2 regions of the Mesorhizobium sp. P2_D5 genome follow, and region 2 is predicted to be linked to the other one. Evidence: riboswitches for the same ligand, from Rfam matches in the RefSeq annotation. Region 2 holds a riboswitch; the other holds the start of a gene.

Region 1 (5,355 bases), on a different contig from region 2:
GCCGTCGCGAGGCCGGCTGCTCGGCTTCGGTTCCAGAGGGAGTACTGTCATGACTGCTTACGCCGTTGCCCATATGCGCCAAGCCCGGATGGGTCCGCAGATCGTCGAATATCTGCAGAAGATCGATGCCACGCTGGCCCCTTTCGGCGGTCGTTTTCTGGTCCATGGCGGCGAGGTCGAGGTCATCGAAAACGATTGGCAGGGCCACCTGATCATCATCGAATTTCCCGACAGGCAACACGTGCGCGGATGGTACAACTCGGCCGCCTATCAGGCGATACTGACGTTGCGGACCGACAACTCGGAAGCCGACGTGATCTTCGTTGATGGCGTTGAGCATCCGCATAAGGCCACGGATGTCCTTGACCAGGCGTGAAGTCGACAATGGTGCGGCGGGATTACCGTTTCAGCAAGAACACCGCCTGCTGGCCGAAGAAGTTCCAGAACCACCATGGCATCGACAGGCCGATCTTCTGGCCATTGGCGTCGAGCGCGGTTGCTTTTTCCACGGTAGCGCCAAGCTCGTCGCACAGATTGACGAAGTCGCGGATGGTGCAGAAATGGATGTTGGGCGTGTCGTACCAGGAATAGGGCAGGTCCGTGGTCACCGGCATGCGGCCATTGAGGAACAGCGACATGCGGACCCGCCAATGGCCGAAATTGGGGAAGGACACGATGGCGCGATTGCCGATCCTGAGCAGTTCCTTGAGAACCAGCTTCGGGTTGCGGGTGGCCTGCAGGGTCTGCGACAGGACGACGAAGTCAAAGCCCTTGTCGGGATAGAACTCGAGATCCTTGTCGGCATCGCCCTGGATGACGCTCAAGCCGCGCGCCACGCATTCGTTGACGCCACGCTGCGAGAGTTCAAGGCCGCGGCCGTCGACCTGCTTGGTGTCCTGCAGCAATTCGAGCAGCGAGCCATCGCCTGAACCGACGTCGAGCACGCGCGACTGTGGCGGAATGAGGTTAGCGACGACTTCGAGGTCGACGCGCTGGTTGCGGGTGACGTTCATGATGCGAGTCCTCGCGCCCGTGCCGCGGAGCCGATGAAGCCATTGATGGCGGCAAACAGTTCCGGCTCGTCGAGCAGGAAGGCGTCGTGGCCGCGATCGGTCTCGATCTCGACAAAGGATACCGACGCGCCGGCGGCGTTGAGCGCATGAACGATCGAGCGGCTCTCTTCGGTCGGGAACAGCCAATCCGAGGTGAAGGACACCAGGCAGAAGCGGGTTTTCGTGCCGGCGAACGCATCCGCCAGCCGGCCGCCATGGTCGGCGGCGAGGTCGAAATAATCCATCGACCGCGTCATGTAGAGATAGGAATTGGCATCGAAGCGATCGACGAAGGTCATGCCCTGGTGGCGCAGATAGCTCTCGATCTGGAAGTCGGCGTCGAAGCCGAAGGTGAGCGCCTCGCGATCCTGCAGATTGCGGCCGAACTTCCGATGCAGGGCAGCTTCCGACAGATAGGTGATATGGGCGGCCATGCGCGCCACCGCCAAGCCCTTTTCCGGGCGCTTGCCGTGCTCGAAATATTTGCCGCCATGCCAGTCCGGATCCGCCATCACGGCCTGCCGGCCGACCTCATGGAAGGCGATGTTCTGCGAGGAATGGCGCGCGCCGGTGGCGATCGGCAGCGCCGAGAAGACGCGCTCCGGATAGCTCGACGCCCATTCCAGTACCTGCATGCCGCCCATCGAGCCACCGAGGACGCAAAACAGTTTTTCGATGCCGAAATGGTCGATCAGCATCTGCTGGGCGCGCACCATGTCTCGAATGGTGATGATCGGCAGGTCGAGCCCATAGGGCTTGCCGGTGGCGGGATTGGTCGAGGCCGGGCCGGTGGAGCCCAGACAACCGCCGATGACGTTGGAGCAGATGACGAAGAAACGGTTGGTATCGATGATCTTGCCGGGGCCGATCAGCACTTCCCACCAGCCCGGCTTGCCGGTCACCGGATTGGTGCTGCCGACATGCTGGTCGCCCGTCAGCGCATGGCAGACGAGGATGGCGTTGGAACGGGCGTCGTTCAGCGTGCCGTAGGTCTGGTAGGCGATCTGGAACGGCGACAGCAGGGTGCCGGCATCGAGCTTTAGCGGCTTGTCGGGCCCAAAGCGCAGCACCGGGCTCGACGGCTGGTCAGCCTCGTTGTTGGTTTTTCCAGCGCGTAGAGCGGCCATTGCATCCATCTCACACTTTGAATCCGCACGGTGCTTTCGAAATTCGAGGCCGATGCGGTGTCCGGCCGGCGCGGACAACAAAAAACCGGCATTGCAGTCGCAAAGCCGGTTACAGGATGCAAACGGCCCTTTAGCAAGTTGTTTAACGTGGCTGCAAGCCGACCGGCCAAATCACCACGGAATTTCGTACCTCTTCTAGGACTGTGGCGCGCCCGCGTCAACGGCCAGCCGCGGTCCGGAGGTTGCCACCTCTCGACATTGCGGGCCGTGGCTTGTATTTCCGCTTCGGCTTCCAGACGGAAGCGTTCTCGACGGATTTTGCGACATGAGCCAGACACCGGACAAGGCACGTCCAACCCCGCGCGCGGGCATCATGGACATCGACGCCTATGTGCCGGGCAAGAGCACCGCGCCCGCCGGCGTCGCCAAGGTCTACAAGCTGTCGTCGAACGAGAATCCGCTGGGTCCGTCGCCGAAGGCGATCGAGGCCGCGCGGGAGATTGCTGCGAAGCTCGACGTCTATCCCGATGGCACCGCCAGGCGGCTGCGTGAGGCGATCGCCGAGGTGCATGGTCTCAACGCGCAGAACATCATCTGTTCCAACGGCTCCGACGAAATTCTCGGCCTTCTGGCGCAAACCTATCTCGCTCCCGGCGACGAGGCGATTTTCACCGAACACGCCTTCATGGTCTACAAAATCTACATCCAGTCGGCCGGCGCAACTCCGGTCGCGGTCAAGGAGACCGATGAGCGTGCCGACATCGATGCGATGCTGGCCGCCGTCACGCCGCGCACGAAAATCGTATTCCTTGCCAATCCCAACAACCCGACCGGCACCTATGTGCCGTTCCAGGAAGTGCGCCGCCTGCATGCCGGCTTGCCCGGAAATGTGCTTCTGGTGCTCGACGCGGCTTACGCCGAATATGTTCGCCGCAACGACTATGAAGCCGGCATCGAACTGGTCGGCGGGGCCGAGAACGTGGTGATGACCCGCACCTTCTCCAAGATCGGCCTCGGCGGGGCTCGGATCGGCTGGATGTACGCACCGATGCACATCGTCGATGCCATCAACCGTGTGCGTGGCCCCTTCAACGTCAATGCGACGGCGATCGAGGCCGGCATCGCCGCGATCCGTGACCGCGACCACGTCCAACGCAGCGTGATGCACAACGAAACGTGGCTTACATGGTTGAGCGAGGAGTTCGGCAAGCTTGGGCTGCGGGTGACGCCAAGCGTCGGCAATTTCATCCTGATCCATTTTCCCGACGACCAGAACCATTCGGCCGCCGCGGCGGACGATTATCTGACGGCGCGCGGCTATATTCTGCGGCGCGTTTCCGGCTACGGCTTTCCCAACGCGCTGCGCATGACCGTCGGCACCGAAGAGGCCAATCGCGGCGTGGTCGCCGCTCTCACGACATTCCTGAAAAGCTAGAACACCATGACATCACCGATGTTTGAAAAGATCGCGCTGGTCGGCATCGGCCTGATCGGCTCGTCACTGGCCCGCGTCATCCGTCGCGAGGGCCTCGCCCGTCACGTCGCCATCTCGACCCGCAGTGCCGCGACATTGGCGCGGGCGCAAGAGCTTGGGCTCGGCTCCTCCTACTCCAGCGATGCGAAGGAAGCGGTCCGCGATGCTGATCTGGTCATCGTCTCGGTGCCGGTCGGCTCGTCCGGCGCTGTGGCCGAGGAAATCGCGCCGGCGCTGAAGCAGGGTGCGATCCTCACCGATGTCGGCTCGACCAAGGCATCGGTGATTGCGCAGATGCAGCCCTATGTGCCCGATGGCGTGCATTTCATTCCCGGCCACCCACTGGCGGGCACGGAAAAATCCGGCCCAGATGCCGGTTTCGCCGACCTGTTCGACAATCGCTGGTGCATCTTCACCCCGCTGCCCGACACCGACCCGGATGCACTGGAGAGGCTGTCGGAATTCTGGCGCCGTTGCGGCGCCAACATCGACACGATGGACCCGCAGCATCACGACATGACGCTGGCCATCGTCTCGCACCTGCCGCATATCATCGCCTACAACATCGTCGGCACCGCCGACGATCTGCAGTCGGTGACCAAATCCGAAGTGATCAAATATTCGGCTTCAGGTTTTCGCGATTTCACCCGTCTCGCCGCCTCGGATCCGACCATGTGGCGCGACGTCTGCCTGCACAACAAGGACGCCATCCTCGAAATGCTGGCACGGTTCTCGGAAGATCTGGCGTCGCTGCAGCGGGCGATCCGCTGGGGCGACGGCGAAAAGCTGTTCGATCTGTTCACCCGCACCCGTGCGGTGCGCCGCTCGATCATCGAGGCCGGCCAGGACATCGACGTCCCCGATTTCGGCCGTCAGGCGGTCGAGCACCCGGCGAAGGCGTAGGTCGCTTCTTCAGCCTGCTGGCCAGTGGCTTTTCATCATCGCCAGCGTCTCGGCCCGGTCCGGCGCGCCTAGCCGGCCGCCGAAGCGCAGGCATTTGAGCGCGGCGGCCGCACTGGCAAAGCGTAAGGCCTGCTCGACCGGCATGGCTTCCGCCAGTCCGACGGCGAAGGCGCCGTGAAAGACATCGCCGGCGGCCAGCGTGTCGACCGCATTGATTTTCGGCGCCGCGACATGTCGCGATGATCCCGTCGCGCGATCGAACCACCAGGTGCCAGCCGCGCCGCCGGTAACCGCGACAAACGCATCGCCGCGCCGGGCGAGTGCCTCACAGGCCTGGCGCGAATCCAGTTCCGCGCCGCACAGTACGCGCGCCGCCGGCTCGGAAGCCACGATATGGGATGCCAGGGGCAGCAGCAGTTCCAGCACGTCCCTCGACGCGGTATCGGCATCAAGGATCGCCGGCCGGCCGATGGCGTGCGCCGCCTCCAGGGCAAGCGCTGCGGCACCGGGCCAGCGGACATCGGCCAGCACGGCATCGAATGCCGAGAGGTCTGCGAGCGGCAGAGCCTCGGGATCGGCCTGGGCCTGGCTGTCGTAGAACGGCACGATGATGCGCTCGCCATGCGCGTCGACCAGGATCGAGGCCAGCGCCGAGCGGGCGCCACTGACGCGGCGCACGAAGCTGCAATCGACGCCTTCTGCTTGGATCCCGGCGATCAGCTGATCGCCGACTGAATCGTCGCCCGTGCTCGCCCACAACGAAACATCGGCGCCCAGGCGATGTGCAGCGCAGGCCGCG
Region 2 (5,355 bases):
AACCGGCTGCTGGCGACAGAACGATCGCGGCGACGGTCTTGCCAAGCCCCGTCCAGACGATGGCGCCGACGCCTGCCTTGGCAATGCCGGCGCCGACCAGTCCGCCGATCAGCGCATGCGAGCTGCTGGAAGGAATGCCGACTATCCAGGTGACGATGTTCCAGACGATAGCGCCGACGAGGGCCGAGAAGATCACCGCCGGCGTGACGATGCTGACATCGATGATGCCTTTTCCCACCGTTTCGGCGACGTGGAGGCCGAAAAACATAAAGGCGATGAAGTTGAAGAAAGCTGCCCAGAACACCGCATAATGCGGCCGCAGCACGCGCGTCGAGACGATGGTGGCGATGGAGTTGGCGGCGTCATGCAGGCCGTTGAGAAAATCGAAGAACAACGCGACGGCGACAAGGCCGACCAACACGGGAAAGGCGATTGTGGCTTCCACTACACGTTCTCGATGACGATGCCGCTGATCTCATTGGCGACGTCTTCGAAGCGGTCGACCACCTTCTCCAGCTGGCCGTAGATCTCGCTGCCGATCAGATAGGCCATCGCGTCCCCGCGGCCGTGTTTCCTGAACAGATCCTTCAGACCCTGCTCGTGCAGTTCGTCCGCCCGGCCTTCGGCGCGCATGACCTCTTCGGCAATAGCGTTGAGGCGCGGGGTGTGGGCGCCTACCTTGCTGAGCAGCGGGATCGCTTCCGCAACCAGCTTGGCGGCGTCGACAATGACGCCGCCCATCTCCTGCATCAGCGGGTCGAATTCCTTTTTCTCGAACAGCTTCACCGTCTTGACGGTCTTGTGCATCATATCGATGGCGTCATCCATCGACTGGATGAGATCCTTGATGTCGCCGCGATCGAAGGGAGTGATGAAGGAGCGTCGCACCGCGAGCAGAACTTCGGCGGTTATATGATCGGCTTCGTCCTCGAGATCGACGATCTTCCGGCACCAGCGATCGATGTCGTTGCCCTGAAGAAGCTGCTCCAACGCTTCGGCGCCGCTGACCACGGTGCGGGAATGCCGTTCGAACAGGTCGAAGAAGCTATCTTCGCGCGGCAGCAGCTTTCGGAACCAGCCCAACATCGCTTTCTCTCCGCGGCCCATGGATCGGGGTATTGAACCCTTCGGGATAGATGAGCGACCTGCAAACGCCCCCGAAACGCTATTGCGCCAGACATATCGAGATTTGCTAATGGCGCAAATTGGTTTCTCGAGCGACTAGAGCAAATAGCTTTTGGTCGAAGCAGCAGAAATCTGCCGTCGGTGGCGGAACGCGGCATAACCATGGAGCAGACAAACCGTCCGCCGCCACCAGCTTTACCTTAGGCTTTCGTCCTTCTTGAACTCGAATAGCTCGATGACGTTGCCCGATGGATCTTCGAGCAAGATGGCGCGCCCGGCACCGCCGTCGCTGATTTCGCCGCGGAATCTTGCATCAGCCCGGCGTAACCGCTCAATGAGGACATCGACCTCGTTCGTAACGATCATAAATCGATTCCACCCGCCCGGCTTCGGATCGCCGCCCGCCTGACCACCGCTCCCCGCACCCGGCGCGCTGAGATACAGCGTCAGGTCGTCGCGCAGCAGGGCAGCGAACTTGCCCGGATTGTGCATGTCGAGCTTGAAATCGAGATTGTCTCGATAGAACGCGACCGCCTCGTCAACGTCCGCAACGATGTACCGAACGGATGCCATTCAACCTCCTCCTCTGTCTTGTAGATACAACTGTCAACTCGCTCAAAGGTTTCCCTGTCGGTGGAGCTGAGTGCAGAGGCAGACTGTCTGGACGCCAGCCGAAGTAGTCGGATGAGGGTTTTGGACGTACCTGGGTGGCCCTCGTGTGCGCTGACATGGATCGTTGTGAACTGTGGAGGCTCGGCGTAGCCGGTCTACCGGACAAGTGGCTGTTAACCGGCACCTGAGTGAGGCCGGTGACAATGTCATCGGCGATTTGGGCAGGTTCTGTCGCGTATTGGCGCGATCCGGATAGCACAGGTGTTCGCATCGACAATCCGACCTAGACGGGAGCATCGCTGCTGTCGCTTCTACTGGCTGCCGTTTTACCGAGCGAGGGAGCAGAAGCTGATTTTGCTCACGATGAAAATGGAAGTTTCCTGCACAGAGCTGGCCGATAGCAGTCCGTCCGCGTTCGGCCCACTGCGGTCATTTGATGCCTGTCCCGAAGGGGCCGCTCATGGCGCAAGGCGGTTGTTTACTGGGTACGTTCCGAAGGTCTGCACCTGACGCTACTTGCTCGTTTTGCAGATAAGGCCGAACAGCAGCTTTCCAACCGATCTCCGCCACAGGCGGCAGCGGATGGCGGTCGGCACCAACCAGGTTCATCGGCAGGTGGGGATGGGGAGTGGCTTGTGGGGCCCACCAGCAGGCCGAATAGCTGAGGCGCATGACACCGTTATGCAGGATCGGTTGCACTGAGACAGCGGCTCTGCTACTGCCAACCCACATCCAGAGAGGGCTTCGGCCCCGCCAACCAGCCTTGACCGGCAACGGTGGTGACAATGATGTGGCCCAGAACGGGCAGCAGTAGGTCGCCAACCCTCTAGATGCGTTGTGCCATTCTTGGAGGGTTTCTTCATGATCTGTCTAACGCCCAAATGCTGCAAGCCAGTTATATCGCTGGGCCTTTGCATCGAGCATTTCCAACATCCCGGCCGCATGCGGCGGATGAGCGCGAAACGCAATGCCATCATCGAGGCACTGGCGGAAAGATACGTCGCCGCCGACGATCCTCTGCCGGGCGAGTGGCCTGGCCTCCACTACGCCATGGGGCGCGCCTTCAGGAAGGGCGGCATCCGGGCCTATGTGCGATGCTGGGTCCTGGCTCACGGAACCCTGCCGGAGGGACTTCACGACGTCCTCTGGAACCGTGGTGAGAACGGTATGAACATCGACTTCACTCGTCTGCGAGACGATCCGACTTACCCGATGGGGCGGCGGTGACATCCCGACCATGCCACGCCGCAGATCCCGAGATGCGGACACCACTGGAACCGCATGGTAGTCGAGGGGCCGGTTTGATTTTGGGAGGACGGGATGGCTCTTCAGCTGTGGGTCAACGATAGCGGCCACTATTTCGTGGACACCGCGCTTGGCGGGATCCAAGTAGGACAGACTTGGTGCATAGAGGATGGCGACTGGGCGGTTGAGGTTAATGATGAGCCCGCGGCGGCTACGGGTAGCAGGAACAGATCGCCTTTCTCAATTCTTTGGCCGGCAAGTACAAATGGCTTGTTTGCATGCTCTTCCACCTGATCTCGAAGCTCTATGAACGCACCTCGATCATCATCACCACCAATCTTGCCTTCGGGGAATGGCCGAGCGTCTTCGCTGGCGATGCCAAGATGACCACCGCGCTGCTCGACCGCCTCACTCACCACTGCGAGATCGTCGAGACCGGAAACGAGTCCTGGCGCTTCAAAAGCCGATCTCAAAGCTAAAGCCGAAAAGCTAATCAGCCGCGCGCGATCAGGCTGTGCAACCCCGACCAGCTCCGCCTGATCGGGCGCTTACCGGCGTGCCTCTCACAACCGAAAGCCGGGGTCCCTTTTGCGCAAAAATACGAAGTCCCGATTCCGCGGTCATTGACAGCCAACGGCAGCGGCACCAAATGCGCTGGGCCGGCCGCCGGGATTTTTGATCGGAACGCAGAAAACGAACTCGAGCCGGTGCAAGTCGGGAGATTTGTGATGCACTGCCACATCCCTGAGCACGAGGACGTGATCGAGGTTTTGCCTACCGTGGAGGATGCCAAGTGAAGTCCCGATGCGGTCGGTTGCAACGGTCGCTGTCGTTCATTTTTTTAGCGGATTTAATCTTGCTCGCGGCTCCGGCCGGCGCCGCCGACGCGTCCGGCCAAGCAGGTAGCTCAATCTGGCAGTGGGATCACCTCACTGGGGACTGGAATGGCGACCGGACGGCGCTTGAGGACAAAGGCATTAAGTTCACCCTCGATTACGTGAGCGAGGTCATGGATGTGGCGAGTGGCGGCATCCGCCAGGGCGCGACTTACGAAGGACGCTTCGACGTCAACTTAGACCTCGATTTTGAGAAGATGGGTCGGTGGCAGGGTGGATCTGCCCATGTGACGGTGTATCAAATACACGATCTCAATGATCGCAATGTCGCTGCTGAGGTTGCCAGCCTCGGCGATCCGAGTAACATCGATGCGGTTCCGACCACACGGCTCTTCACCGCCTGGGTCCAGCAAACGTTTGCAGACGACAGCTTTGTCAGGTTGGGGCAGGTTTCGGCGGACGAGGATTTCGCAACGAGCAATTCAGCCGGGAAATTGCTAAACGGTGCGTTTGGATGGCCTGTGCTGAATGCCTCGGATTTGCCGAGCGGCGGACCGGCCTATCCGCTTGCGACGCTCGGTGTGGTTTCAGCCGTTTACCTCAAGCCGAAACTTGTCGTGCGCAGTGGGCTTTTCAGCGGCGACCCGGCCGGACGAGATTGCCAAAACGATCCGCAGGTTTGCAACCTACACGGCACCACCTTCAGTTCGGCCGGTGGCGCCCTGCTGATGGCCGAACTGGCGTACGAACTCAATCCGGACGGTGCTGCGGACGGGCCATCGGTTTCTTACAAGCTCGGCGGCTGGTATCACACCAGCGCGTTTGCCGATGAGCTATATGGCCTGAGCGGTTCGGGCAGTGTGGTGCCGCTCGCGTCGCCTCAAGCGGTGGGTTCGGTCATGCATTCGGGGAACTGGGGTGTCTACGCGCTGGTCGACCAGACGCTGTTTGAGGGAAGCGGCACCAAAGTCGGTGGCTTCTTGCGCGGGCAGTTGGCGCCTTCTGACAGGAATCTGGTCGCGTGGGGTGTCGACGTAGGCCTGGCCTTTACGGGCCTATCGCCAACGCGCAAAGACGATACGTTGACCGTTGGTGTTAGTCATTCAGCTATCAGCCATGCGGCATCGAATCTTGATAGAGACACCGCAACCGAAACAGGCACAGCGTATCCGATACGTTCCGGCGAGACCATATTCGAGGTGAATTACAACTTCGTCGCGGCACCATGGTGGAATATTCAGCCGGATTTCCAGTACATTGTCCATCCCGGCGGAGGAGCTGCGGATGATGCGACCGGCCAGGCAATCCCCAACGCCCTCGTTGTTGGAGTCAGAAGCACCATCGACTTTTGAACTGCTCTCGCCGGAGTGACTCGCACGCGTTCGTTACATCAGATTTAAGCGGGCAATAAGCTTGGATGGCCGCTATGAGGTGCCAACGGAACGGCTGCTCTTAACATTATCTTCCCAAAAGCTGCCGGTCCGCCTCCGGCCCAAACGCGACGTCCGAGTAAGTGGCGTGGCGATGTCCGTAGTTG

What was found. Region 2 has a riboswitch for S-adenosylmethionine ahead of AC1DYW_RS10365 (hypothetical protein). Riboswitches for the same ligand answer to the same signal wherever they lie in the genome.
Region 1: another riboswitch for S-adenosylmethionine. It lies ahead of metX (homoserine O-acetyltransferase MetX); the one in region 2 lies ahead of AC1DYW_RS10365 (hypothetical protein).

The regions. Positions count from the first base shown of each region.
Region 1 is NZ_JBFUEE010000008.1:141,937-147,291, forward strand. Features, by position in the region: gene AC1DYW_RS28390 (DUF1330 domain-containing protein) at 50-376, shown strand; gene metW (methionine biosynthesis protein MetW) at 399-1,013, opposite strand; gene metX (homoserine O-acetyltransferase MetX) at 1,010-2,179, opposite strand; SAM riboswitch at 2,290-2,367, opposite strand; gene hisC (histidinol-phosphate transaminase) at 2,505-3,614, shown strand; gene AC1DYW_RS28410 (prephenate/arogenate dehydrogenase family protein) at 3,621-4,556, shown strand; gene AC1DYW_RS28415 (sugar kinase) at 4,566-5,355, opposite strand, start outside.
Region 2 is NZ_JBFUEE010000002.1:761,853-767,207, forward strand. Features, by position in the region: gene AC1DYW_RS10350 (inorganic phosphate transporter) at 1-445, opposite strand, end outside; gene AC1DYW_RS10355 (DUF47 domain-containing protein) at 445-1,086, opposite strand; gene AC1DYW_RS10360 (VOC family protein) at 1,321-1,698, opposite strand; SAM-I-IV-variant riboswitch at 2,461-2,559, shown strand; gene AC1DYW_RS10365 (hypothetical protein) at 2,689-2,964, shown strand; partial or broken gene AC1DYW_RS10370 (ATP-binding protein) at 3,261-3,461, shown strand; gene AC1DYW_RS10375 (carbohydrate porin) at 3,839-5,170, shown strand.